Regions from separate parts of the Paenarthrobacter sp. CCNWLY172 genome, predicted to be linked through region 2. Evidence: predicted binding sites of a transcription regulator. Region 2 holds the regulator's gene; the other holds the start of a gene.
The links. The regulator Rex, encoded in region 2, represses fermentation and respiration genes when NADH is low (regulators of the CRP and FNR family bind a similar motif). The targets are predictions, from matches to a motif close to CTTGTGAANNNNTTCACAAG.
Positions count from the first base shown of each region.

Region 1: WBN73_RS12995 (queuosine precursor transporter) is a predicted target of Rex. The motif match lies at 4,197-4,216, and genes of this name have one in related genera.

Region 1 is NZ_JBBEGB010000007.1:180,911-191,442, reverse strand. Features, by position in the region: gene WBN73_RS13015 (MFS transporter) at 1-1,261, opposite strand, end outside; gene WBN73_RS13010 (hypothetical protein) at 2,046-2,492, opposite strand; gene WBN73_RS13005 (TIGR01777 family oxidoreductase) at 2,570-3,484, opposite strand; gene WBN73_RS13000 (TetR/AcrR family transcriptional regulator) at 3,481-4,143, opposite strand; gene WBN73_RS12995 (queuosine precursor transporter) at 4,453-5,163, shown strand; gene tgt (tRNA guanosine(34) transglycosylase Tgt) at 5,245-6,516, opposite strand; gene WBN73_RS12985 (SRPBCC family protein) at 6,624-7,334, opposite strand; gene WBN73_RS12980 (DUF6707 family protein) at 7,407-8,468, opposite strand; gene WBN73_RS12975 (NUDIX hydrolase family protein) at 8,542-9,081, opposite strand; gene WBN73_RS12970 (hypothetical protein) at 9,265-9,996, opposite strand; gene WBN73_RS12965 (YdeI/OmpD-associated family protein) at 10,082-10,532, shown strand, end outside.
Region 2 is NZ_JBBEGB010000001.1:105,457-115,988, reverse strand. Features, by position in the region: gene WBN73_RS00515 (TlpA family protein disulfide reductase) at 1-362, opposite strand, end outside; gene WBN73_RS00510 (histidine phosphatase family protein) at 367-1,032, opposite strand; gene WBN73_RS00505 (YceI family protein) at 1,240-1,791, shown strand; gene WBN73_RS00500 (hypothetical protein) at 1,972-2,685, shown strand; gene WBN73_RS00495 (hypothetical protein) at 2,947-3,693, shown strand; gene WBN73_RS00490 (redox-sensing transcriptional repressor Rex) at 3,743-4,450, opposite strand; gene WBN73_RS00485 (glutaredoxin family protein) at 4,523-4,777, opposite strand; gene WBN73_RS00480 (HAD family hydrolase) at 4,976-5,824, shown strand; gene WBN73_RS00475 (endonuclease domain-containing protein) at 6,315-6,935, shown strand; gene WBN73_RS00470 (30S ribosomal protein bS22) at 7,071-7,169, opposite strand; gene WBN73_RS00465 (helix-turn-helix domain-containing protein) at 7,334-7,546, opposite strand; gene WBN73_RS00460 (3-deoxy-7-phosphoheptulonate synthase) at 7,778-8,917, opposite strand; gene WBN73_RS00455 (acetylxylan esterase) at 9,141-10,184, opposite strand; gene WBN73_RS00450 (DUF1961 family protein) at 10,199-10,532, opposite strand, start outside.

The DNA of each region.
Region 1 (10,532 bases), on a different contig from region 2:
AAATGGCTGCCGTGACGTAGGTGAAGAACAAGTCCACCTGATCCGACTTCTGCAGCGCCGCACCGATCAACGGAACCGTGCCGCCGAACAGCGAGTTGGCAATCGCGTAACCGAGTCCCACACCGAGCGCACGGATCGATGCCGGGAACAGTTCAGCCTTCACCAGCGCGTTGATGGACGTGTAGCCGCCAACCATCAGCAGGCCGCCGAGCATCAGCAGGAACGCCATGAACGGATCCTTGGTGCCGGACAGGGTGGAGAGCAGCGGCCACGTGAAGAGCACACCGGTCACGCCGAACCAGATCAGCAAGGGCTTGCGGCCAACCTTGTCCGAGATCAGGCCGTACACCGGCTGCAGCAGCATGAAGATGAACAGAGCCCAGAAGTTGATGACGGAGGTATCTGTCTTCGCGATGCCGGACGTATCGTTCATGAACTTCAGGATGAAGTTGGTGTACGTGTAGAACGCCACGGTACCGCCCAGGGTGATGCCGATGCAGATGAGCAGCGGCTTCCAGTGCTTGGTGAAGAGCAGCTTCATGGTGCCTGGCTGGGCTTCACCCTCAACCTTGACGTGGGCGGCGCGGAGCTGATCGGCCGAAAGGGTTTCTTCCATGGAACGGCGGAGCCAGAGAACAACCAGGGCAGCCACACCGCCTATGGCAAACGGAATACGCCAGCCCCACGCGGTCAGGTCTTCTTTGCTCATGGTGTTCTGCAGGATCACGAGCACCAAGAGGGCAAGCATCTGCCCACCAATAAGCGTCACGTACTGGAAGCTGGAGAAGAAACCGCGGCGCTTGGCCGTCGCTGCCTCGGACATGTACGTGGCGCTGGTGCCGTATTCGCCACCGACAGAGAAGCCCTGCACGACGCGGATGAACACCAGCAGGATCAGGGCCCAGAGGCCGATCACGTCTTGTGTTGGCAGGATCGCGATGGCGAAGGAACCGGCCGACATCAGCGTCACACTGAGTGTCAGGGCAGCCTTGCGGCCCTTCCGGTCGGCATAGCGGCCGAAGAACCAACTGCCGATGGGACGCATGAGGAACGACGTCGAGAAGACAGCCATCGCCTCAAGGCCTGCCTGCAGGTCGTCCGAGGAGTTGAAGAAGTGCGACTGGAAATACGCCGCGAAAACCGTATAAACGTAGAGGTCGAACCACTCCACGAGGTTGCCCGCGGAGCCTTTGAGGATGTTGCTCACGGCCTTACGTGTCTGGGCGGCTTCGCTCAGAGGTGCAGCTTGTTGGGTGCTCATCAATGAACCTTCCTGGACGGCGCCTGATACGGCAGCCGTGTCTTGCATGAGTTCGTTCTGTCCATGAAGCTGGTGCTCATGGCGTCCTTGCGCATGGCTCTTCGTCGACTAAGAAAGGCCCTCCGGGGTGAAGAGGACATGTTCCAAGCTATGGGTGATGCACGGCACAGCCATAGCTGGCAGGGCATTTCCTAACACTTCCTTAGGTTTCGGCCGGTACGGCTGGTATCACGGGTGCCGGGTGAGGTTCGACGGCGGTCGGGACCGGAGGGCGGTTGGGACCGGACGGCGGGGCGAAGCGTTAGCTGGCGCGTCCGGACGCACGCTCGCTCACATCCCTCGGGTTTCCGACGGACGCTCTTTCACTTCCCTCGGGTTTCCGACGGACGCTCTTTCACTTCCCTCGGGTTTGGCTGGCGTTGGTCTTGGGCGTGACCCAAGTCTTCGATGAGTCAGGGGCAAACTCCATGGTGAGCGAGCCCGCGTGGCCGAGACCAGGAGCAGACGTTAGCGAAGAAAAGATGACGGCCCATCCTGGTGCTTGGATGCCCATGAGGCGCAAAATGTCACGTACGCTACGGCGAACTCACAGTCAGTCCATTGCCGCTGGGTACCACCCGGCCCTTGGATCCGTATCGCCAGCCTCCCGACGGGCTCCGCGTCGCCAAAGAGTGCTTATCCTCGTCACTCCATGGTGCCTGGCTCACGGTTTTCCATCTGGATAGTGAAGGAGCGTCCGGCTGAAGGGGCGATTATGTGAGCAAGCGTCCGGCTGAAGAGGCCATCATGTGAGAGAGGGATTGATTCGTACCAGCTTCCAGATGGCTATGCGACCAACGCCGGCGGCGAGGGCGATGGACAACGAGAGCAGCAACGGACCGGTTGCCGAGAGTCCGCCAAGCGGTGCGCACATGAGTAGTCCGACGGAGAAGAACGCGGCCACGTGAACCCACTGGCTCCGAATGCGACGCAGCGCCAGCCCAAGGAGCGATCCCACGGCAGCACCAACTGCCCAGGCGGGGAGCAAGCTGTAAATGAAAAAGATGATCCACCACTCAGGTGCTTGGATGCTGACGAGAACGCAGAAAGTCAGATGCGCTACGGCGATGCCAACTGCCAGTCCTTTGCCGCCGAGCACCACCCGGTCCTTAGGTCCGTATCGCCAGCCTCCCGACGGGCTCCGCGTCGCCAGCGCGAATTCCTCCTTGTCTGACCAGGGTTCCTGACTCATGAATACCTCCGGGGGATGTGAGAGACGGTTCGCCTGAAGGGGCGGGGATGTGAGAGACGGTTCGCTTGAAGGTGCGGTTATGTGAGAGAGGGTTTGGGGTGCGCGTTGGCGATCTGGTTGAGGGCGCCAGCCAGCGAGGGATACTCAAACGCGAACCCCGCGTCGAGCAACTTCCGGGGTTCTACCCATCGGCTCTTGAGGACCAGCTCGGTCTGTGTCCGAATGAGGACGGCGCCGGCCTCGAGCAGCCATGCGGGTGTCGGGATGCCAAAGGGGACACCCATGCTTCGCCGAACCATGGCCATGAGCTCCCGGTTGTCCACTGGGTGGGGCGTCGCCGCGTTCACCGGACCGCTCAGCTCTCCGTGATCGTGGACGAACAGCACCGTCCTGAACAGGTCCTCCACATGGATCCAGCTGAACTTCTGCGTGCCCGGACCCATGTGCCCACCCAAACCGAGGCGGGCGAGGTTCCGGAGGGGACTCAAGACGCCGCCCGCCCCCAGGACAATCGCGATGCGGAGCGGCACTTTGCGGGTGCCGGGGACAACGGCAGCCGCCAACTCGTCTTCCCATGCACGGGCCACGTCCACGGAGAACCCGCTGCCCAATTCACCCGAAACCTCCGACTGCGGGTGATCTTCCGCGTGCCGGTAGATGGTTCCGGTGCTGGAGTTGATCCACGTCCTGGGCGGTTCGGCGCATGCAGCAACGGCCCGGCCCAAGGCACTTGTTGTGAGAACCCGGGAGTCCAGGATCTCCCTCCTGTGCCGCTCGTCATAACGGCAATTCACGGATCGTCCGGCGAGGTTCACCAGCAGTTCGGCACCGTCCAGCACTTTGGTGATGGCGCCGTCGTCGTGCCATTGCGCGTCAGCCGAAGCGTCCCGCCCAACGGTCCGGACCTGCCAGCCCTTTTGAAGGAACCGCCGCTGGAAGTAGCTGCCAATGAAGCCAGTAGCGCCGGCGATGACTACTGTCCGCCGCATCACGAATCTTCCTTGACGTTGCGCACGAGTCCCAGAACGTCATCGAACACCTTGCTGACGCCCGGAACCTTCGCCAGCGACAAGCCGCGCGCCACCAGCGGGGCGGCGCCGTCGATCAGCTTGCGTGTGCGGCGCTGGTTCTCGGAGGTGTCGTAAACCCAGAACAGCGCGACTCCCATGTACGCCAGCCACAGCAGCTCGGGCAGATCGCCGCGCAGCTTCTTCGCGACGGCGGGGGAGGAGCCCTCGACGGCGGACCGGAAGATTGCGAGCGAAGCCTCCCGTGCGGCGGTGGACGCCTCGCCGAACGGATTGACGGGCGACGACGGCCGGATCGCCGTCGCGATGAAGTCGGAACCAAACTGGTGGTACGGCGCCATGACGTCGATGCCGGTGTGCAGCACTGCCTTCAGGCGGCCCGCGAGATCTTGGACTCCTTCCAAGGCCTGCGCCGCGACCACGGCGTGTTCATCCTGCACTTGAACGTAAAGCTCCTGGACGAGCTCGTCCTTGGATGCGAAATAGTAGTAGGCATTGCCGACGGAGACCCCGGCCTCCTGGGCAATGGCTCGCATGGTGGTCTTCTCAAAGCCAACCTCGCGGAACATTTTCAGCGCGACCTCGGCCACTAATTGGCGGGTCTGCTCACTCTTTGCTGCCATGGTGCCGCTCCCTGGGACGTATTTTGAACGTGTTCAAGACTGAGTATGGCATATTTCTGAACGCGTTCAAAAGGGGGTGTGAGTGAGCGTTGGGTTCAAGCCCGTGGGATGTGGGAGAGCGTTGGGTTCAAGCCCGAGGGATGTGGGAGAGCGTTGGGTTCAAGCCCGAGGGATGTGAGTGAGCGTTGGGGTGGAGGAGTGGGAGAATGGAACCGGTGCCGGGCCACATGCCCCACCAACCACAGTGCTAATACAGCGGGGCGCCCTGAACGAAGGAGCCTGCGCGAACCACTACGAAATGGATGACCCATGCCCTCGCCCTCAGGCTCCAGTACCTTGAGCAAGCCCGCCCCACGCTTTGCTTCAATAGGCTCCCCGTATTTCGGCATCATGCTGGCCATCATGGCCGTGGTGCTGATCCTGTCCAACATCGGCGCTTCCAAGGGCGTCGCGCTCGGGCCAATCCTGACTGACGGCGGGTTCTTCCTGTTCCCCATCGCCTACATCCTGGGTGATGTGATGAGCGAGGTGTACGGCTTCAAGGTGGCGCGCAAGGCCATCATCACCTCGTTTGCCCTCTCGGTCTTTGCCTCTCTCTGCTACTGGATCATCATCGTGCTGCCCGGTTTCAATGACGAGTACAGCATCGGCAAGCAAGCAGCCCTCGAAGGCGCCCTCGGACCCGTGCCGCTGATCGTCCTTGGATCGCTCCTTGCCTTCCTTGCCGGACAGACCATCAACTCCTGGATCCTGGTGAAGATGAAGGCCCGCACCGGCGAGAAGTCCCTGTGGGCACGCCTGATGGGCTCGTCCGTGGTGGGCGAATTCGTGGACACCCTGATCTTCTGCAGCATCGCAGCATCGGTCATCGGCATCACGGACTTTGGCTCGTTCCTGAACTACGCCCTGGTTGGCTTCGTCTACAAGACGGCCGTGGAGTTCCTGTTCGTGCCCGTCACCGTGCTGGTTGTCGGGTGGATCAAGAAGCGCGAGCCAAGCTACGGGGTAACGGCAGCCTAGGCTCGGGCCGAGTTCGCCGGAACCGTGTGAGTTCGCCGGAAGTTTCCGCACGCCCACGCACGCTTCCGGCGAACTCGACGCCTACGAGTAGTACCGGCCCAGGGTCTCCGCCTTGAACTCAAAGAAATCCCCGGATTCGATGGCCAAGCGGGCGTCGTCCACCATCTTCACCACGAAGCGCTCGTTGTGGATGGAGATGAGCGTTGCCGAGAGCATTTCCTTGGCCTTGAACAGGTGGTGGATGTACGCGCGCGAGTAGTTCACGCACGTGTAGCAGTCGCAGCCGTCCTGCAACGGCCCGAAATCGGTTTTATAGCGGGCCCCGGACAGGTTGAACCGGCCGAACGGTGTGTAGAACGCCGAATTTCGGGCCACGCGGGTGGGGGAGACGCAATCGAAGGTGTCGGCGCCGTTCTCGATGGCAGTGAAGATGTCGTCCGGCTCGGAGATGCCCAGAAGGTGCCGCGGCTTGTTCTCGGGCAATTCCTCGTTGCACCAGCGCACAATCGTGCCCAGGTTTTCCTTCTCCAGCGCCCCGCCGATCCCGTACCCATCAAAGGGCATGGCACCGAGGTCCCGGCACGCCTTGCGGCGAAGGTCCTCATACTGCGCACCCTGGATCACGCCGAACAAGGCTTGATAGGGCTTGCCCACGCGGGAAGAAGTCAAGGAAGCGTGCTCCTCCAAGCACCGCAGCGCCCACAGCCGGGTCCGCTCCAGGGACTCCTCCTGGTAGGCCCGCGAGTTCTGCAGCGTGGTGAGCTCGTCGAAGGCGAACATGATGTCCGCGCCGATCTGGTGCTGGACCTGCATGGAAATCTCGGGGGAGAAGCGGTGCCTGTCGCCGTTGAGGTGCGATTTGAACCAGACGCCGTCATCGTCAATGTGCGCCAGCCGTTCCTTGCCCGGTGCCACGGCGTCGTCGGGTCCGGACGAATCGACGTTCTTCATGTCGATGACCTTCTTGAACCCAGAGCCCAGGCTCATCACCTGGAATCCTCCGGAGTCGGTGAAGGTCGGCCCGGACCAGTTCATGAACGCGCCCAGCCCACCGGCGGCGTCGAGGATCTCCGGCCCCGGCTGCAGGTACAGGTGGTATGCGTTGGCCAGCACAGCCTGCGCACCGAGGTCGGCGATGGACTCGGGCAGTACTGCTTTCACGGTGGCTTTGGTCCCGACGGCGATGAACGCGGGCGTCTGGATGGTTCCGTGCGGTGTGGTGATGGTTCCGGTGCGGCCCAGGAAAGCTCCGCCGTTGGCATTCACTTGGGCGTCCGACGGCGAACACGTTTCAGTCAGGCGCTGGCCCACCGAAAAGGAGAACCCGGATTGCCGGGAGGACAACCCTGGCAAGTCAGGCTGGCCGGGAGTAGGAGAAGACACAGACGCGGAAGCAGAAACGGAAGCTGGCACGCTACCAAGTGTGCCAGCTTTACCCGAAGTAACCCGCGGAGGAAACCCTACGAGCCGTAGTTCTCAGATTTCCAGTTGTCCCACGACGAGCGGATGTCCGCCAAGGTGTGGGCCCCCAGATCGTAAGTGGAGGCGATCACCATGGAGCCGCCGTCGGGCCTTTTCTCCGGAATCGGCAGCTGTTCCGCAACGATCAACAGGCCGTCTCCGTGCTCCGCGTAGCTGTGGACGGTGAGGCCAACTTGATGCCGGCTCTTGAACCAGACCTTGCCGGAGATCTTCTCGCCCGTTGCCAGGGTGAGCGAATACTCCTCCCCAACGGGCGGCAAATCCCCGAGTCCCAGCTTTTCAATCGCCGGCCCGCCCTTGCCTGGAAGCGAAATAAAGTGCGTCCGGCGGTGCCCATGCGGGTGACGTTCCAAGGCGAAGCGCAGCTGATGCAGGAAGGTGAGCCAGCCCTGGGTGATGTCCTCGTCCCATTCAGCCCACTCGGAATTGTGGTCGAGCGCTGCCCTGGTGACCCTCACTTCCGTTCCGCCGGAGACAGGGTGGAGCTCAAAGACATCGCCGCCATTGACGGTCAGGCTCGTGTGATCGGGCCCCTCCACAACGTCGGTGTTGAAATAGATCTGTTTGATTTCGTCGGTGAGATCGTCGGCTTCCCAGCCGTGCCATTGAGCCACCAGCGACGGTTCACGCAGCATTGTCCAAACCTGCTGCGCGTCGGCATTAATCACAACGCTCAGATTGTTCGTCATGGCCCCGAATCTACCGCCGTTCGCGCCCGCATAACAGGTCTTGAAATACCCAGAAGCGGCGGGTCCGGAAATTTATGCCCGCACTGCTTCGAGTTCGTTGCTGATCCGCCGGGCCAACTCGTCTTCGCCGATGGTCTTGGAGCCGCCGTGGGCGCGCAGGAACATGAGCGCTTCGAGTCGGAGGAACCGCCAATCGCGTTCGGCCTCGTGGTTGCCGTTGTCGATCGCGCGGAAGATTTCTTTGTCGTACAGGTTGGGTTCGTTGAGCGAGCGCTGCCGGACCCGGGCGTTGATCCGGGCCTTGAACGGGTCCTCTTCCTGGGACTCGGGCGCGCGCAACAGTTTCTCGTAGACCGCGGCACGTTCGGCTTGTCCGGCTTCGCGGCAGATGAAACTGGACAACGCCAGCGCCCGCTCAATGGATGCCCAGCGGTCCAGGTTGCCGTCAAAGGGCAGCACGTTGAGCAGGTCCGCTACGGCCAGGGCATGGTCCGGATCGCGCAGCACAATGCAGAGGTCGAACGCCAGGTTGCTGAGATCCCGGAGGCAGCTGCCTGATTTGGTGTTGATGCCCTTCGTCAGGCGATCCGCCAGGACCTGGACGCCGTTCTTGCCCTTGTGGTTGGCCGCGGCTGCGCTCACCACGGCCTCCGGGGTGCCATCCGGTTCGGGGATCAGGGCCAACTCTTCGGCGCTGGGGCGGGTGTACGTGGGTGGCATTTCCGGGCGGGGAGGAACGACGACGGCCGGCTCGGGGGAGGCATCGGAGCCTCCTTCTGCGGAGGTACTGGAGGCAGGGGTGCGGGAGTCGAGTGCACCAGAGTCCGGAATGTTGGAATCCGGCGTATTGGACTCGGGGGCGCCCGCGCCCGCCGTCCCGGCGTCGCTCTCCGCATCCACGCCTGCATCGACGGCGTCGCCCACAGGGACACTGGACCCGACAGCGATCCGCACCGTGCCGCCGTCGACCATGGTCACCAGCAGCAACGCGGCAACGTCGTAATCGTCGTTCTGCACCTCGATGCCGGCGATTTCAGCGGCTGGCCCGTCGCCGGGCGGATAGACAAAATCTCCGGGCCGCAGGTCCCCAGCCTGCTTCTCTCTGTACTGCTGTGTGGCTGGGCTGTGAGTCATCGGAAGTCCTTTGGTTCTCTTGGGGTCCGCCGTCCAGTCTACAAAGGGCGGCTGGTGCAGGTGCGGGGACCCGCTAGAGAACGATGCCCGAAAAAGCCAGCGCCTGGCGCACGAGGTTCCCGCGTCCGCCGTCGAATTCCTGCTGGACGTTCTCGCTCAGCACCTCTTGCGGCGTCATCCAGGTGAGTTCCAGTGCGTCCTGGCGTGGTTCGCATTCGCCGGTCACCGGGATGACGTAGGCCAGCGAGACCGCATGCTGGCGGTCATCCGTAAAGCCGGTTTGGGAGGGGGCCGGGAAGTATTCGGCCACGGTGAAGGGGACCGGGCTGATGGGGAGCTGCGGGAAGGCCAAGGGACCGAGGTCCTTCTCCATGTGACGCAGGAGAGCTGCGCGGATGGTCTCGCGGTAGAGGACCCGGCCGGAGACGAGGTAGCGGACCATGTTGCCGTCGGCGTCGCCCTGCAAGAGCGTGCCAACCTCATTCACATACCCGAGCGGATCCAGCCTGACCGGAACAGCCTCCACGTAGACCATGGGAAGTCGGCCGCGGGCTTCGAAGAGGTCTTCATCTGAAAGCCAGCCTGGATACGGGTCGGGTGTACGTACGCTCATGGTTAAGTTCTACCCCATCCCCAGCCGAACTTCCTTGGTGGCGTTCCGGTGGCTGCGAGGTTACGCTCTCGGCGGTATTAGAGGACCAGAATCGTCTCGTCCGGCTTCCCAGGTGTTATGTGGGCAAGGATTTTCTCCTGCGGATGCGATCAAACGGCGCTTCCGCAGGGCAGCTGCCAAAGACTAGCTGCTTGGGCTCGCCGGCGCCTGCTGCGATGGTGATTGTTCGATCACGATCGACGCCGGCGCTGCCCCACCCGCAGCATCCGGGTTGGCGACGTACAGCACGTCCTCGCTGATCCTGGCTTCGATTTTCGCTTCGGTGAGCCGGTGCAACAACGGCTCCAGCCCGCCGTCGTACTCGAAGGAAAGATCCCCGTTGGCGCTGTCCGCGCCGTGGATCGCGCGCAGGATGCCGCCGTTCTTGGTGGTGAACGTGGCTGACTCGTCGTCCTCCGTGCGCGGCCGGGCGCCGATGTTCCGCAGATCGTTGGCCGCAAGGCCCACGAAAGGGCTGATCCAGTTGCCTACTACGGCCAGCGCCGGGTCAGCCTCCGTGGACGTGGCCCAGGTGCCATCCGCTGCCCTGGTCGCAGGGAACGCGAAGAACTCGAAACCGTCCTCGGCAGAGATCCGCACGGTGGGTCCGTCCTGGGTTTCGTTCCAGTCAGCCTGGGTGCCGTCTTCCTCGGTGCGGCGCGCAAATTCCGCCAGGTTCCCCACCTCCACACCGAAAATCGTGGAGCCGTCCAACGGATGACCCTGCTCCACGACCACCACCGCGAGGCGACCCGAACCGGCGTCGAACTCGCACCAGGCGTCGTCGTCCACGGTCTTCACCATCCCGAGCGCTTGGAGGAGCGTGGACCACTGATCGGGGCGGGACGTGTAATGGGTGGGGCGGGCTCGCAGCATTGGTCCTCCTGGGCAGGGTAGTCACTTCCCAGCCTATGCCGCGTGGACTTGCCTTGGACCGCCCTTTTCACAGCAGAATAGGCTCATGCCCATTGAGCTTCCGGAACTCCTTCTCAAAGACGGCGCCGCGTGGCGTGACTGGCTTTCGGCGCACGCTGCCGAGAGCCCGGGAGTGTGGCTGATCCTGCACAAGAAAGGCGGCACGGTCACGGAGCTGGACTACGACGCCGCCCTGGATGAGGCACTGTGCTTTGGCTGGATCGACGGTCAATCGAAGAGCCGCGACGACGAAAGCTACCTGCAGCGCATGACGCCGCGGGGCCGCAAAAGCATCTGGTCAGTCCGGAACGTGGGCCACATTGCCCGGCTGGAATCCGAGGGCAAAATGACCGACGCCGGACGTGCCGCCGTCGAAGCCGCCAAGGCCGATGGCCGCTGGGAAGCTGCCTATGCAGGTCCTGCGGACTCCGTGGTCCCTGACGATCTGGCTGCCGCCATCGCCGCGGTGCCGGAAGCGCAGGCGATGTTCGAGGTCC
Region 2 (10,532 bases):
AAGAATTGGACGCCCTGGTCCTTGAAGTCCTGGTGCAGGGCTTCAAGCTGGGGCGCCTCGATGCGGCAAGGTGCACAGGCAGCAAACCAGAAGTTCAAGACCGTGACTTTGCCCTTGAGGTCCTCGGGCTTTACCGTCTCCCCGTTAAAGAGGGTGCCCTTGAGCGCCACTGGGGCGGCACGGTCCGCCTTCGCGAACTCTGTCACCGAACCATCGCCGGCTACGTAGTTCTTGTTGTCGCCTGCCTTGGCTTGCTTGGCGAGGGAATCTTCCTGGGCACACGCGGACAGGCCCATGGTCAGTCCCGCGAGGAGGACGCCACCGGCAGTCAGTACACCGCGACGTGAGAGGTTGTTGTCCATGCTTCTATGCCCCCGGGGTGCTCGCCGCGCCGGGGAGCAGGACGGCAGCAGGTTCGGTGTACTCAACGCGCACGATCTTGCCGTTCCCGTCCAGCGTCAGGGACGTCAGGGAAGTGAGCGTGCATTCGCGCTTGCGGGGATCGTGTGCCAGCCGCCGTCCTTCAGCCGTCAAACGGGTTGACCAGATGGGGAGCTGATGGCTCACGAGGATGGCTTCGGCACCGTCGCCACCCAACTCAACCGCCTTGGCACGGGCGTCTTCAACGGCGGCCAGAACCCGGGCCGCCTGCTCTTTGTACGGCTCGCCCCAGGATGGCCGCAGCGGATTGCGGAAGTACAGCCAGTGCTTGGGCTTCAGGAATTCACTCTTGGTGGGGTGGAGCCCCTCAAAGTGGTTCTCGGCCTCGATAATCCGGGGCTCGGTGGTGATTTCCAGGTTCAGGGCCTCTGCAGTGGGCATGGCCGTTTCCTGGGCGCGGGTCAGCGGTGAGGCGACCAAGTGGACGATCTTGGCCCCCTGGCCGACACGTGCCACAAAGTGGTCGGCCAGCATACGGGCCATCTCCCGGCCACGCTCGGAGAGGTGGAATTCCGGCAGGCGACCATACAGGACGCCGTCGGGATTATGGACCTCGCCATGGCGAAGCAGGTGGACAGTTGCTTGGGGCATGTTTACCAGTTTCTCAAAGAAGCGGGGCGATCCGAAATCTTCTACCGCTAGTAGAACTCAAAGTTTTTCCGAAATGTTCCCCGGAGTTGGAATAAAAGATGCATATGCATGTTTATACTGGACACGAAGCTCGGTTGACGCTTCAAGCAATGAGCTCGACCCGGCAAGCACGCAGTAACAACCAATCGATATAGGAGCAACACCATGATGACTCTCCCCGCTTCCGTCACCACCGGCACCTGGACCCTCGACGCTTCCCACAGCGAGATCGGCTTCACTGTCCGCCACGCAGGCATCAGCAAGGTACGCGGCCAGTTCAAGGACGCTTCAGCCTCCCTCGAAGTTGGCGAAACCCTGGCCGACTCCAAGGTCACCGCCACCATCCAGACCGCCAGCTTCGACTCCGGCGACGTCAACCGCGATGGCCACGTCAAGGGCGAAGACTTCTTCGACGTGGAGAAGTTCCCGGAGATCACGTTCGTGTCCCGCCACGTCAAGGCCAACGGCAACAGCTTCGACCTCGTGGGCGATCTCACAATCAAGGGCGTGACCAAGGAAGTATCCATCGAAACAGAATTCAACGGTGTCGCAGTGGATCCCTTCGGCAACACCCGCGCCGGCGTTTCCGGCGAAACCACCATCAGCCGCAAGGACTTCGGCCTCACCTGGAATGCCGTTCTCGAAGCCGGTGGCGTGTTGGTCAGCGACAAGGTTGTCATCAACCTGGAACTCGCTTTCATCGCACCGGCCGCCGCATAGGCCCTCTCTCCAGACGCGGATTCACCCCAACGGCGCCACCCACAGTCCCCGGCTGTGTGGGGGCGCCGTTTCGCATATCCGGAAGTCACCCCGCAATTGTTCGGCAAACAGCCTGTATTTACCTGCGAGTTGGCTCCGAAGTTCCTATGCAACCTTCAACCTGCGGTCTACAGTGATGCCATGAGTACCCCAGACGAAGCACCACAGCCACAGCAGCCCGGCTCCCAGCCTCCGCAGCCCGGCAATGTTCCTCCTGCGGGTTACCAGCCTCCGCAGGGCTACCAGCCACCCCAGGGTTACCAGCCGCCGTCGCAACCGGGACAATATTCACAGCCCGGCCCCACGCAGCCTGGCCCACCGCAGCCTGGCCCGGGGCAGCCAGCCCCGGGGCAGCCTGGTTTCCACTTCGAGATGCCCACTGACGGGCCCCGCAACTTCAACGACGTCATGCCCCAGGGCGGATTCTCGGGAATGTTCAAGACCCAGGGCCTCCCCACCGAGCTGAAGGTTTCATACTTCATCTGGGTGATCTCCGGACTCCTTGGCCTGCTGTTCGGGCTGATCGGATTCTTCGCGATCATTGCCCTCTTCGCTTTCGCCCCTGGCGTTGCAGCCATCCTGCTGATCATCCTCATCCTCAGCCTGGCGGTGGCAGCGGCACAGGTAGTCCTTGCGATGAAGATGAAGGAAGGCAAAGAGTGGGCCCGCCTCGCCCTCACCATCGTGGCCGGCATCTCCTTGCTCCTCACCATTTTCAGTGCGGCCAGTGCCGGCGGCTCCAGCACGGGCCTTGGCAGCAACTGGTTCGGCTTCCTCGTCAGCGCCGTAGCCGTAGTCCTGATGTGGCTTCCGAATTCCCAACTTTGGTTCAAGGCAGTCAAGGGCCACGCTTAGCGCTGACGCAACTGCCGTCGTCGTGCCTTATCGGCGCCAATACAGGCTGAAGGCCGCGGTAAATCCTGTCGGATTGCCGCGGCTTTCATCATGAAGGCGTAAGCCAACATGATGATTTTTGCCGTGAGCCGGAAATACCTGCGTGGGATCACCTGCAGGGTCAGACCCTGGAGGTACGGTGGAAGCAGAACCACGCTGGGGGCAGGGTCATTTTGCTGATCCCGGCGGCCGCACCAGCAGTCGAACAAGCAAAGGAATGCCATGAGCAACCCTCCCTACCCGCCGTCAAACCCGGGCGATGCCAACCAGCCCGAGCAGCCGGGCACCCAGCCAGCCGCGCCGCAGTACGGCCAGCAGAGCCCCGCCGCGCCGCAGTACGGCCAGCAAAGCCCCGCCGCGCCGCAGTACGGCCAGCAAAGCCCCGCCGCGCCGCAGTACGGCCAGCAGTCATCCCCGTACGGCCAGGCTCCCGGCGCTCCGCAGTACGGACAGGACACCAACTGGCCCAGCCAGCAGCCCGGTCCCACCGCTGTGCCGCCCATGGTTAACTACGCCTTCTGGATGATCGTTGCCGCCGGCATTCTTTCCGCTATCAGCTCGCTTCTGTTGGCCACCACTGGTGCTGATGCCTTCATCAGCGCCATGAACCAGCAGGCAAGCCAGCAGGGTACGGACCTCCCCGAAGGGTCCATGGAAGGCATGCGCGGTGTGATCGGCGTCAGCGCCGTCGTAGGCGCTGTTCTGGCCCTCGGTCTCTACGCCTTGGTCGCTTTCCCCGTCCGCAAGGGCAAGAACTGGGCACGGATCCTGGGCACCGTCTTCGCCGCCATCTCCGTCCTGGGCCTCACCGGCCTGTTCCAGTTCGGTGCCACCTACGGCATCCTGCAGCTCATCGTGATCCTGCTGGGAGTCGCGGCGATCGTCATGCTGTACCTGCCGGCGTCGGCCCCGTACTTCCGCAAGGCGCAGCCCTTCGGCAACCCGTACCAGAACCCGTACGGCCGCTAAACACCCAGAGTTCAAGACGCTTCAAACGCGGGCGCGGACCCGGCGAAGGCTAAACAGCCTGGCCCGGTGTCTGCGCCCGTTGTGCGTGGTACGCCAAAATCTGGAGTTCCGTGGCCATGTCCACCTTGCGGAGGTTCACGTGCGGAGGAACCTGCAACAGCACCGGCGCGAAGCTGAGGATGCTCCGGATCCCGGCGGCAATCACGCGGTCGCATACAGCCTGCGCTACGGTGGCGGGCAGGGCCAGCACCACCATGTTGGTGTGGGTCCGTTCAAGGACCCGCTCAAGCTCCGCGGAGTCGCTGACGCGAAGCCACCCTACTTCGTTACCGATCACCATGGGGTCGGCGTCGAAGATGGCTACAACGTCGAAGCCGCGGGACTCAAAGCCGCCATACCGGGCCAGGGCCTTGCCGAGGTTACCTGCGCCCACGATGGCAACTTTCCAGTCATGGGTCAGACCCAGGGCGGCGGCAATGTGGCGGCTCAAGTACTGGACTTCATAGCCGACACCGCGCGTCCCATACGAGCCCACATAGGAAAGATCCTTGCGCAGGGTGGACGAGCTGACACCTGAGGCTTCCGCCAATGCTTCGGACGAAACCCGCTCCACGCCTTCGGCCAACAGGGAGTTGAGCGCGCGCAAATAGAGCGTCATCCGGGCCACGGCCGCGGGCGGGATCTGCTTTGTGGCAGGTTCGTTGTCCCCGGTTGCAGCCTCCGGGGACGGTTCCAGCGCAGTCACGGTATTCTCCATTGCGTCGCTTTGTTGTTCCACTCTATGACCCCCGGGCGGACTCAACAAAAGCCATTACCAACGGGTAACCCCTCAGCCCTCCAGGACCTTCTTCAGGGTGCGGGTGAGCCGTTCCTCGTCAATCTTCCAAAAATCTCGCTGGACGCCGTCCACCAGCACCACGGGAATCTCTTCCGCGAAGCGCTCTTGCAGTTGGGGGTCGCCGTCGATCAGCTGCTCCTTCCACTGCACGCCAAGACTTTTAGTGACACGCTCGACGGCGGCACGCGCCGCGGTGCACAGGTGGCAGTCAGCTTTGGTGAGGAGAACGACGTCGGGAATAGCCATATCTCAAAGGTACCGGCCAACCCTCTCTCACATCCCGAGCCCTTCCGGCTAACCCTCTCTCGCATCCCGAGCCCTTCCGGCCAACCCTCTCTCACATCCCGAGCCCTTCCGGCCAACCCTCTCTCACATCCCGAGCCCTTCTGTGACGCCACCGTGCGCCCTCGAACGCGGACCGCGGCGATTGACTAGACTCAAGGCATGCCCGAGGAGAAGAACGCCGCCGTGGTCGCAGATGCCTTGGTGCAGAAGCCCATAGTGCAGAAGGCCAACGTGCAGAAGCGCACGGGCGAGGCCGCCTTCTTCGACGTCGACAACACCTTGATGAAGGGCGCCAGCCTCTTCCATGTGGCCCGCAAGATGTACGAACGCAAGGCCTTCACATTGTCGCAAGCGGCCGGCTTCGCCTGGAAGCAGTTCAAATTCGTCATGCGCGGCGAGAACATGGAAGACGTCCACTCGGTCCGCGACTCCGCGCTTACCCTTGCTGCCGGCATCACTGTGGATGACATCAAGGCCCTGGGTGAAGAGGTCTACGACGAAATGATCGAGTCGCGGATCTGGCCGGGGACCAAGGCCCTCGCGGAACAGCATCTCAGGGTTGGACGCAAGGTCTGGCTCGTCACGGCTACACCCATCGAGGTGGCCACGGTCATTTCCACCAGGCTCGGACTCACCGGCGCCCTTGGCACCGTGGGTGAAGTGGAAGGTGGCATGTACACAGGGAAACTTGTGGGCGACATCCTGCACGGGCCGGCGAAGGCAGTCGCAGTTCAGCTCGTCGCCGATCGTGAGGGCCTGGATCTGGATCATTGCTGGGCGTACAGCGATTCCGCCAACGACATACCTTTGCTCACCATGGTGGGTCATCCCGTGGTGATCAACCCGGACGCCAGGTTGCGCCGGCACGCCCGCGAGAACAACTGGCCCGTGTACGACTTCCGTTCCGGTCGCCGCGCAGCAACGCTTGGGCTCAAGGCCGCCACGGTTGGCGGGGCGGTCTACGGCCTGTGGCGGGGTTTCTCAAGGTTCCGCGGCCCCCGCATCTGACCCTCTCTCACATCCCTCGGGCTTGACCCGGGCCCTCTCTCACATCCCTCGGGCTTGACCCGAACCCTCTCTCACATCCCTCGATGGCCTCAACGAGCCTGTGGATAACTTACGATGACTCAAGCGTTTCTGGGCGAGAATGCCAGATATGCAGAACGCCAGGCCCCTTCCGCCCCGACTGACCAACGCACCATTCACCATTGACGAGGCCGAGGCCGCAGGCCTGAAGCAATCGCACCTGTGGAATCGTGTAGGAATAGATGGGGTGAGCCGGGGCCTTTACCGTCCATCGGATTGGGATTTTGAGCTATCGGCGGCTGCAAGGTCACTGTCAGCCGCAAGTCCAGGGGCCTGGATATCCCATGTAACGGCTGCGAGGCTACATGGCGTGTGCCTTCCACCGTGGCTGTCTGATTCCAATGAATTGCATCTCAGCAAGCCGAGGCATCTCCCGTCCGTCCGCCGCAAAGGCGTAATCGGACACACGGTAGTGGCCTCCGCCGACGAGATCGAGAATGTTCAGGGCATCCGGATCAGCACTCGGTCGCGTACCTGGTTGGATCTTGCAAGACGCCTTCCGCTCGCCGACCTGGTCTGCATGGGTGACGAGCTCATTCGCAGACCCAGGCCGGACTTCGAAGCACGCGATAAACCGTTCACCACGCTGGAGGCACTTCGCGGGCTGGTGGGCAGGCACCGCAATCTACAGGGCGTCGTCAGGGCACGAGAAGCATTGGAGCTCATGCGTATTGGCTCCGACTCCGCGCCCGAGTCACTGCTCCGCTTGGCAATGTTGGACGCCGGTATCCCCGAACCGGAGTTGCAGGTGCTACTCCGCCCGAACGATCCTTTTTCGCCGTCCGCGGACTTGGGCTTCCGTGGCCGGCGGGTAGCAATACAGTACGACGGCGGCCATCACCTTGGGCGCGAACAGATATTTAGCGATCGGCGACGCGACAAGGCGTTCGAAGCAGCAGGCTGGACGGTCCTGAAATTCGGAAGGGATGACTTGGCGGACAACTTTTCGTCAGCCACGCAGAAGATCAAGAGCGCTCTTGGATCAGCATGGCGGGACCCCGCGGTCAGTTCGGGTTTCTCCCGAGGGACCTGAGAGAGGAACCCCACCAAACCCGAGGGACCTGAGAGAGGAACCCCACCAAACCCGAGGGATGTGAGAGAGCGTCGGGGACGCAAAAATGCCCGCCACCTCGAGAGGCAACGGGCATTCACGCTTGGTGAAGTATCTCTACTTCTTATTGCGGCGCTGGTGGCGAGTCTTGCGAAGCAGCTTGCGGTGCTTCTTCTTGGCCATACGCTTGCGGCGCTTCTTAATAACTGAACCCACGAAAGTTCCTTACAAACTAGAAGTTCCTGTCTGTTGGAACAGATCCGCGGAAGCAGACAAGTACAACTGACAGATTCTTACATTGACGTAAAACGTTCCTTAACAGAGTACCGCTTCAAAGGGGCACCCTGTGACCACGGTCCGCGGGACGGACCCCGGCAGCCTCAGGCGGTCTCGGATTGTCCGTCCACCACGGCACCCTTGAGGTACTGGGCAACGGCCTCTTCAGGAACCCGGAAGGAACGCCCGAACCGTACGGCGGGCATTTCCCCTGAGTGGACCAGGCGATACACGGTCATTTTGGAAACACGCAGGACGTCGGCCACTTCGGCCACCGTCATGAAACGCGCATTCGAGAAGTTAGTCTCTGCGGACATTTCCCATATTCCTTTGCTCTCAGCCGGTTAGGACACCCCCAGTAGAACGGTGTGCCGATGCTGAGCCATCCAACAACCATGTGCTAGATACTCTAGAGGCTGATGGGGCCAATGTGAAAGCCTTTCCCGTAAGTGGGATGCCGCTCCCCCGGCCGAGCAAGACCATAACGGGGACTCGCTGCGGGCATGCCGAACTTACGGCATGATGCGCAGCGAAGCCAGGAAACGGATCTACTCCGCAACCACCGCGCGGCGTTTCCGGGCCGAGGCAGCGAGCTGCTCCAGCACGGAAGCCGTAACGTCCCATTCCATGCAAGCATCGGTGACGCTCTGGCCGTAAACGAGTTCCTGCTCCCCCGCAAGCTGCTTGGCGGTGTCCAGGTTCTGGGCTCCGCCCACCAGGAAGCTCTCCAGCATGACGCCGGCGATCGGCGAGGTCTCCCCGGCTTCGAGCTGCGCACCGATTTCCAAGGCAACCTCAGCCTGGCGGTGGTGGCTCTTGCCGCTGTTGGCGTGGCTGGCGTCCACGATCAGGCGCGGGTTCAGGCCCTTGGCAGCGAGCTTGGAGGAAGCAGCCGCGACATCATCCTGGGAGTAGTTGGGTCCCTTGCGTCCGCCGCGCAGGATCACGTGGGTGTCAGGGTTGCCTGAGGTGGCTACGAGAGCCGCCCGACCGTCGTCGTCGATTCCCAGGAAGGCCTGCTCGGCGGCAGAAGCGCCGCAAGCGTCGATGGCCACCTGGAGGTCGCCGTCGGTGCCGTTCTTGAAGCCGATGGGCATGGACAGTCCGGAAGCGAGTTGGCGGTGGATCTGGCTTTCGGTGGTGCGGGCACCGATCGCGCCCCAGGAAACGAGGTCAGCCATGTATTGCGGACTGATCGGTTCGAGGAACTCGGTGGCCGTGGGTAGTCCGAGGGCGGTGACCTGCTTCAGGAACCCACGGGCCGCGCGCAGTCCGGCGGCGATGTCGTGGCTGCCGTCCAGGTGGGGATCGTTGATGAGGCCCTTCCAGCCAACGGTGGTGCGCGGCTTTTCGAAGTAGGTCCGCATGACGATCAGCAGGTCTTCCTTGTGCTTCTCCGCCTGGCTCACCAAACGGCGGGCGTATTCGAGGCCGGCCTTGGGATCGTGGATGGAGCACGGCCCGACGATCACCAGCAGCCGGTCGTCCACGCCGTCCATGATGGCGCGGACCTGGTCACGGCCACGGTCGACGACGGCAGCTGAGCGGGCGTCCAGCGGCAGCTCTGCGATGAGGTCCTGGGGTGCCGGCAGCGGCTCGAAGCGGGCGACCCGCAGGTTGGACGTGGAAGGATGCGCGGCATCAGGGGAGTCGAGCGATTCGGTGGGTTCTGCAGCGATGCTTGTCATGTCTGGGTCCTGTTCCGGGATGCGGAGCGGGCCCCTTTTCAGAACCCGCCGGATATGGCGAAGGGCAGAGAATGATCTCTGCCCTGTTGGCTCTGAAGGAAAGTTGGATGCGTGTCAGTTAGACGCGGGCCCCTCCAGAGCCAACGAAAAATACGCATACCAACGGTTTGTCATAGCCACACCATAACCGCGGTTCTTCACACCGGGCAAATCGCGTCCGCCATCATGACAAATGTTTGCGCAGGAACTGCAACTGCTTGATCCAGTGGTGTTCCTGCCCGCCCTCATGGTTGTTGAAGCGGTAGACCTCGATGTCCTTTACGGGCGCACCGCCGGGCACACCCTCGGGCGCACCGCCGGGCGCAGCCGAGGAGCCGGTGCCGTAGCTGTTGTAGCTCGCGAAAACGGTGGACGGAGGGCAGATGTCGTCCATCTGCGCAGCGGAGAACAGTGCAGGAACGGTGGCGGCACGGCCTAGGTGGACGCCGTCGAAATAGTTCAGGACGGCCAGCGTTGGCTCATACTTTTCGCGGTGCCGGCCCAGGAAACCGGCGATCTCCGGATAGGGCCCTCGCGGGGTGATGTCAATGGCGCGGGGGAAGTCCTGCAGGAACGGGACGTCGGGCAGCGCGGCGATGACGCCGTCGAGCCTTCCAGCCGTCAGCCCAGCGGCAGCAACAGTAATGCCGCCACCCTGGCTGACGCCTGTCAGGACTACCTTGGAGGGGTCGACGGCGGGATGGCTCTGCGCCGCTTCTACCGCACGGAACGCGTCCACGTACACCCGCCGGAAGTAGTAGTTGTCCTGGTGGTCGGCGCCCCTGGTCATGAGCCCGGCATAGTTGTTTCCGCCAGCGGACGGATGCGGATCCGGGGTGTCGCCCGAGACGCCGCCGTAGCCCTGCCCGCGGGTGTCCATGATGAAGTGTGCGTAGCCTGCTTGGGCCCACTTGGTGTTCTGGTTGACCAGTCCGCGGCCACCGGAGTAGCCGATGTACTCCACCACCACGGGAAGTTGCTGGCCCGGCTGGCGGTGTGACGGCAGGTGCAGCCAGCCCTTGATGCGGTCTCCCCCGAAGCCGGCATAGGACACGTCGAAAGTGTCGATCACTGCGAGGTAGTTGTCCACGGGTTCGAACACAGCGTCAAGAGGCAAAGCCCTGGCCTCGGTGATGGTGCGGTCCCAAAAGGCATCGAAATCGGCTGGCGGGACCACGCTTGAGGTGTAGTCGCGGAGCTGCTCAAGGGAAAGGTCAAAGAGGGGCATGTGGACATCCTACGTCATGGTTTCGTGTGCGCTGTCACAGGGCGCCAGGGCTGCAACTGGGTAATGGAGAGGTTCCGGTAGGCGGCTCTCAGGGGTGCCATCTGGCGAATTCCGAAGTACCCGCCCCTGAGGGGTGCGCCCGTGGGATCGGTCCATTCAAAGAGCAACAGCTGGTTGATGGAGAAGGCTACCCGGGGGCCGTCCTTGATCACTTCCATGCGATAAAACCCATCGGCATCCCCGGCAGGTGGAAGCGGGTCGGCTCCCTGCGCCACGAGCTCGAAGCCCGCGCTCTTGCGCAGATTGCAGGTTCGGAACGCGCGCTCGGAAGCGTGCTTGTGCCGGAAG